Regions from separate parts of the Oceaniradius stylonematis genome, predicted to be linked through region 2. Evidence: riboswitches for the same ligand, from Rfam matches in the RefSeq annotation. Region 2 holds a riboswitch; the other holds the start of a gene.
The links. Region 2 has a riboswitch for glycine ahead of ACOQOU_RS09200 (D-amino acid dehydrogenase). Riboswitches for the same ligand answer to the same signal wherever they lie in the genome.
Positions count from the first base shown of each region.

Region 1: another riboswitch for glycine. It lies ahead of gcvT (glycine cleavage system aminomethyltransferase GcvT); the one in region 2 lies ahead of ACOQOU_RS09200 (D-amino acid dehydrogenase).

Region 1 is NZ_OZ244994.1:3,436,330-3,439,735, forward strand. Features, by position in the region: gene gcvH (glycine cleavage system protein GcvH) at 1-260, opposite strand, end outside; gene gcvT (glycine cleavage system aminomethyltransferase GcvT) at 276-1,385, opposite strand; glycine riboswitch at 1,521-1,608, opposite strand; gene ACOQOU_RS16990 (citryl-CoA lyase) at 1,677-2,507, opposite strand; gene ACOQOU_RS16995 (CaiB/BaiF CoA transferase family protein) at 2,504-3,406, opposite strand, start outside.
Region 2 is NZ_OZ244994.1:1,872,173-1,875,578, reverse strand. Features, by position in the region: gene ACOQOU_RS09205 (DUF1223 domain-containing protein) at 1-524, opposite strand, end outside; gene ACOQOU_RS09200 (D-amino acid dehydrogenase) at 596-1,855, opposite strand; glycine riboswitch at 2,031-2,130, opposite strand; gene ACOQOU_RS09195 (NAD-dependent epimerase/dehydratase family protein) at 2,290-3,406, shown strand, end outside.

The DNA of each region.
Region 1 (3,406 bases), 1.6 Mb from region 2:
TCTTCATTGACCAGCGCGGGCGCATCGGCGAGCTTTTCGTTGACCGCGACGATCGTGCCGTCGAGCGGCGCCTTGATGTCGGAGGCCACCTTGACGCTTTCGATGACGACGATCTCGTCATCCTTTTTGACGTCGCTGCCTTCCTCGGGCAGTTCGACGAACACGACATCTCCGAGCTGCTCGGCCGCATATTCCGTGATGCCGACGACGAACACGTCGCCATCGGCGCGCAGCCATTCATGCTCTTCCGTGAATTTCATGGCGCAACTCCTTGATTATCGTTTGAAATTTGGCGGCGTGAAAGGAAGATCGGCGACGGTGACGGGCATTCGCTTGCCGCGCACCTCGCCAAACAGGCGTGTGCCGGTTTCGGCCATGGCGGTCGGTACGTAACCCATCGAAACCGGCCGTTCGACGGTCGGGCCGAACGCGCCGGATGTGACGTGGCCGACCGGTTTGTCTGCCGTTTCGCTGTCGAACAGTGGCGTGCCGTCGCGCATCGGGGCCCGGCCTTCGGGCAGAAGGCCGACGCGGCGACGTGCCGCGCCATTGTCAAGCTCCGACAGGATGCGCTCGGCGCCGGGAAATCCGCCGGCACGGTCGCCCCCGGTCCGCCGCACCTTCTGGATCGACCAGGACAGGCCGGCCTCCACGGGCGAGGTGCCGGTGTCGATGTCGTTGCCATAAAGACAGAGCCCGGCTTCCAGGCGCAGACTGTCGCGGGCACCCAGGCCGACCGGTTCCACATCGTCGCTCGCCAGAAGCGCGCGGGCCAGCGCGACCGCCTGGTCATCGGCCACCGAAACCTCGAACCCGTCCTCGCCCGTATAGCCCGAACGCGAGATCCACACTTCGCCAAACGCGCTGTCGGTCACGATCACGTCCATGAACCGCATGGCGGACACCCCGGGCACGATGTCGGTCAGAACCGCTTCGGCTGCCGGCCCCTGCAATGCCAAGAGAGCCCGGTCGTCCACCACTTCGACCGGGCACGACAGGTTCGCCCGCATGTGTGCGATGTCGGCGTCCTTGCAGGCGGCGTTGACGACGAGGAACAGATGATCACCCCGGTTGGCGATCATCAAATCGTCGAGAATGCCCCCATCATCGTTCGTGAACAGCCCGTAGCGCTGCCGGCTTTCGCCCAGACCGGCAAGACTTGCCGGCACGAGGGTCTCGAGTTGGGCGGCCGCGTCGGCACCGCGCACGATGACCTGGCCCATATGGCTGACATCGAAAAGGCCGGCCGCGCGCCGTGTGTGCAGATGTTCCTTCATCACGCCGGGCGGATATTGGACCGGCATCTCATGGCCCGCGAACGGCACCATTTTGGCGCCAAGCTCCTGGTGAAGCTCGTAAAGGGCGGTGCGTTTCAGGTCCGGCATGCGCGCCTCGTCGGTTCTGCCGGGCACGCCGGCATCATCGTTGGGGCGCGACCCGCGCCCGATGATGCCCTCTCTGTCCGTTTGCCTGAGATCGTTATCCCGTCGGCGGGCCGTAACGGCCTCTCTCCAGAGTCCTATGCCGCGGTGGTCCTTGGGCCTGAGAGTTTGCCAGGGCGGTTGCTCCTTCGGCACCGGCAGAGCCGGATTCTCCCAACGCGACGATCCAAGTGCTAGGGCGAATCGGCCATCGCGGTCAAGTTGCAAAGACGGCGCATATCTTGTCCGCCCGCATCAGCGGTCGAGCCTGCGCGGGCCGGCGCCCGTATAGGCGGGCAGAACATCGCGCGGGATCGGGCCCTTGTTGCGCACACCTTCGCCGGTCTGTTCCCAGGCATGGGCGAGGATGCCGACCGAGCGCGACAGGCAGAACAGGCCACGGGCCAACGGCGCGGGAAAGCCCAGTTCGGCATAGATGACGGCGGTCGCCCCGTCGATGTTCATCGGAATGCGCTTGCCCTTGCGGCGCATGAGCTCGTCTTCGACGGCCCGGCCGATCTCCGCGAAGCGTCCCGTAACATCGCCATTGGCGGCTGCCTCATCGACCAGTTCGAGAAGCCGAGGCGCGCGCGGATCGACCGGGTGGAACCGGTGGCCGAAGCCAGGCACATGCTTGCCGCCGGCGTCAGTGAACGCGTCCAGTTCAGCGCGGGTGGCGTCCGGGACATCCGCGCCGTCCTCCACGCGCGCCGCGATCGCCTGATAGTGGGCAACTGCCTGTTCGCCGGCGCCGCCATGCACATCGCCGAGCGTGTTCAGCGCCGAGGCCATCGCATTGTTGAGCCCGACGCCGCAGGTCGCAGCCATGCGGGCAATGGCGATCGAGGGCGCTTGCGGTCCGTGGTCGACGGCGGACATCAGCACCGCGTCGAGCAGCGCCGCCTGCGGCTTCGTTGGCAGGTCTCCACGCAGCATCAGCCAGATCATCGGCACCAAGCCGACATTGCCGATCAATTCCTCGATCGCATAGCCGCGATAGCGGATTTCGCCGGGCTTCATGTCGATGATCGCGGTCGACCACCACTGGGCGGACTTGTCGTCGCCGGCCGGTCCTTGCTCGCTCATATCGCCCCGACGCTCCTCAGTTTTGCGATGGTCACCTCATCATAGCCCAGTTCGGCGAGAACAGCGCTGGTGTCGGCGCCCAGTTCCGGCGGCGGCGTTGCCGTGGCCGGTGCCTCGCCGTCCAGCTTGATGCCGGTGCGCGCCAGCCTGACATCGCGGCCGACACCGGGCGCATCGGCGAACCCGCCAATCATGCCGCGTTCGGCAATCTGTGGATGGGCCAGAATGTTCGGCACGGAAAATACCTCGCCTGCAGGCACGCCGGCTGCATTGAGGTCCGCGCGCCATTCGGCGGCGCTCTTGCCGGCAAATGCGGCTTCCAATTCGGCGGTCAGCGCGGCGCGGTTCGCCAGCCGGTCCTGCCGTCTGGCAAAACGCGGGTCGTCGATGAGATCGGAGCGTCCGGCAACGCGGCACACCGCCTCGAACTGTTCCTGCTTGTTGGCGGCGATGTTGATCGGCCCGTCGCCGGTCTGGAACGTGCCGGACGGGCTGGCAGTGAAATTGTCGTTGCCCATCGGTTCGGGCATTCGCCCGGCCATCAAATGATTGGAGACGACCCAGCCCATGGTGGCGATCACCGATTCGAGCATGGATACATCGATGAACCGGCCGCAGCTTTCAGAGCGGTCGGCCAGTGCGGCCGAGATGGCGAATGCCGCCGTCAGCCCGCCGATCGTGTCGGCGATTGGGTAGCCGACCCGATAGGGTGCCGTGTCGGGCGCGCCGGTGATCGACATCACACCGCTCATGCCCTGGATGATCTGGTCGTAGGCCGGCAGCGACTTGAGCGGCCCGTCCTGGCCGAAGCCGGAAATGGCGCAGTAAACGAGGTCCGGCCTGATCGCCTTGAGCCGCCCGTAACCGACACCCAGGCGGTCCATCACGCCGGGCCGGAA
Region 2 (3,406 bases):
ATCGTCAGCAGCATGTCGGCCCCGGCCGGCTTGATCCCGTCGCCGGCCCCGACCGACAGCCGCCCGGCGCTCATTGCGACCATGACGGGCACCACCAGTCCGTTGCCGGCTGCCTCATGGTCCGCGATCAGGCCCCGGATCCGCGTCTTGTAGCCGCCATTGAGATGGTCGCGGCCGTTGACGACCGCCTGCGGCGTGTAGACGGAGCGGCTGCCGAGCGTTGTCGCATAGGCGCGCTGGCGGGCCGTGTTGTCGGGGCTCGCCAGCGTGTCGGCCCAGCCCAGATAGTCCCAGTAGTCGACATGGTAGCCAAGCGCGAGAACGTCAGGATCGGCGGCGAACTCGGCAAGCGCCGCATCCGCCGGCGGGCAGGAACTGCAACCCTGGCTGGTGAACAGTTCGACCACGCCGCTGACAGCCGCCGCGGCGCGGGCCGGGCCCGACGCGACCGCGGCAAGGGTTGCCGCCGTGCCGGCCAGAAGTGTTCGCCGGGTGATCATCGGCATGAATGGTTCTGCGCGCATGGACGAAACGCTACCGGGTCGGCGCTTCACCGGAAACTCACTTTCCGGTGAAACTTTGCCGTCCTGCAACCTCATTCGGCGGCCATCGCCACCGATCCCATCGTTGTCCGGCCCGCATGATCGGCATTGATCCGCGCCGCGATCATGTCCGCGGTTGCGGCGCTGAGCGTCCAACCCAGATGGCCGTGGCCGGTGTTGTAGTAGACGCCCGGCGCTCGTCCCGCGCCGACCTTCGGCATCATGTTGGGCATCATCGGCCGCAGCCCGGCCCACGGCGTGACGTGCTCGGTGCGCATCGCCGGGAAGTGCCGTTCGCACCATTTGACGAGCGGTGCGATCCGCTCGGCGCGGATGTCGCGGTTGAAGCCGGCAAACTCGGCCGTTCCGGCGACGCGGAACCGGTCGGCACCCAGACGGCTGGTGACGATCTTGGCGTCGTCGTCCAGAAGGCTCATCCATGGCGCCGCCTCGCGGCTTGCCGCGTCGGCCAGATCGACAGTGATCGAGTAACCCTTGACCGGGTAGATGTTGACGCGGTCGCCGAGTTGGGCCGCCAACGCCCGGCTGGCCGTGCCGGCACAGATGACCACCGCATCGAAGCGGGCATCATGCGCCGATCCGCGATGGTCGAACGCAACGGCAACGCCGCCCTGATCGCGCGAAAGCCGTGTGATTGCGGCTTCGTTGACGAAGATCGCACCGCGCTTGACGGACGCATCGGCAAGGCCGACGGAGAATTTGTGGATATCGCCGGTCGAATCGCCCTGCGTGTAGAAGCCGCCGAAAAACTCGCCTTTCAGCGCCGGCTCCAGCGCTCTTATGTCGGCCGGCGACACGGCCTCGCGCATGAGCCCGCCGCGCGCCAGCAGGCGGTTGACGTTCGCCGCATGCTCGAAGCCCGTGCGGTCGGCGTAGACATGCAGGATGCCGCGCCGTTCGAGATCGAAATCGATACCGGCGTCGCGCGCCATCGCGAACAGATGCTCGCGCGCGGCGATCGCCATGCGCGTGGTCGCCACGGTGTTGCGATCATGGTGCGGAATGCTGGCCAGGAACTCGGCCATCCAGGAATATTTGTGCCACGACGGTGCAAGTGAGAATTTCAGCGGAGCGTCGGAGCGCATCATCCATTTGATGCCCTTGACGACGTTGCTCCAATGGTTCCAGACCTCGGCGTTGGAAGCCGACAGCTGCCCGCCATTGGCAAAGCTCGTTTCCATCGCCGCATAGCGGTTCTTGTCGAACAGGGTGACATCGTGGCCGCGTCCGAGCAGCGACCATGCGGTGGTGACGCCGGTGATCCCGGCGCCGATGACTGCGATATGTGCCATATCCGGCTCCTGACGGTTCGGCCGGCCGCGCGCGGCGATCCGGTCCGTGCCCCATCTGTCAGGAAACCTGAGAGTTTTGCCCGCTCCGGCTCTGCGGATCGCACCGGACCATCCGGTGCTGGGCTTGCTCCTTCGGTGGGCACGTCGTGGCGACGTGCCGCTCTCCAGATTTTCAAGGCGTCGCGCAGTCCTTTCGCCTGAGAGTTTCCGGGGCGGTTGCTCCTTCGGCGCCGGGCCAACCTCGACGGTTGCCCGGTCTCTCCCGCGCGACGCGGAATGGCTGCCGATACATCAAAGCATCGATCCGTGCAATACTGGTCTCGCGTCACGACAGGCGTTAAAGCAGGCCAGCATTTGTGATCGGGTCGCGTTTGTCACAAATGTCACATTGAGCCCCTAGGGGAAGCGCGACGCAACGAATCGGGACCACGATCATGAAAATTGCAGTTCTGGGCGGTGACGGATTTGTCGGCTGGCCGACCGCGCTTCACCTGTCGGCCAAGGGCCATGACGTCCACATCATCGACAATCTGTCGCGCCGCTGGATCGACACCGAACTGGGCGTGCAGTCGCTGACGCCGATGGATTCGATTCAGGAGCGCACCCGCATCTGGCACGCCGAGACCGGCCGCCGCATCCATTTCCACCTGATCGATCTGGCCCGCGACTATGACGTGCTCAAGGGCTGGCTCGCCGAGCACCGCCCGGACGCGATCGTCCATTTCGCCGAACAGCGCGCCGCGCCCTATTCGATGAAGACCGACCGGCACAAGAACTACACGGTCAACAACAACGTCAACGCCACGCACAATCTGCTCAACGCGATCGTCGAGATCGGCATCGATCCGCATCTGGTGCATCTGGGCACGATGGGCGTCTATGGCTATTCGACCATCGGTGCGGCAATCCCCGAGGGTTATCTGCCGGTCGGCATCGAGACGATGGACGGCGATACGGTCACCCAGGACATCCTCTATCCGGCGAACCCCGGCTCAATCTACCACATGACCAAGTGTCTCGATCAGTTGCTGTTCCAGTTCTATGCCAAGAATGACGGGTTGCGGATCACCGACCTGCACCAGGGCATCGTCTGGGGCACGCACACCGCCGAGACGAAGCTGCATCCGCAGCTGATCAACCGGTTCGACTATGACGGCGATTATGGCACGGTGCTCAACCGCTTCCTGATCCAGGCGGCGATCGGCCATCCGCTGACCGTGCACGGCACCGGCGGGCAGACGCGTGCCTTCATCCACATCCAGGATTCGGTGCGCTGCATCGAGCTGGCGCTTTCCGACGCGCCGGCCAAGGGCGACAAGGTCAAGATCTTCAACCAGATGACCGAGACGCACCGGGTGCGCGATCTGGCCGAAATGATTGCCAGGATGACCGGCGCGAAGATCGCTTTCCTGCCCAACCCGCGCAAGGAAGCCGCCGAGAACGAGCTTGTCGTCAAAAACGAGCAGTTTCTGGCGCTCGGCCTCGAGCCGATCACGCTCGCCGAAGGACTGCTCGAAGAGGTCGTCGATGTGGCCAAGAAGTTCGCCTACC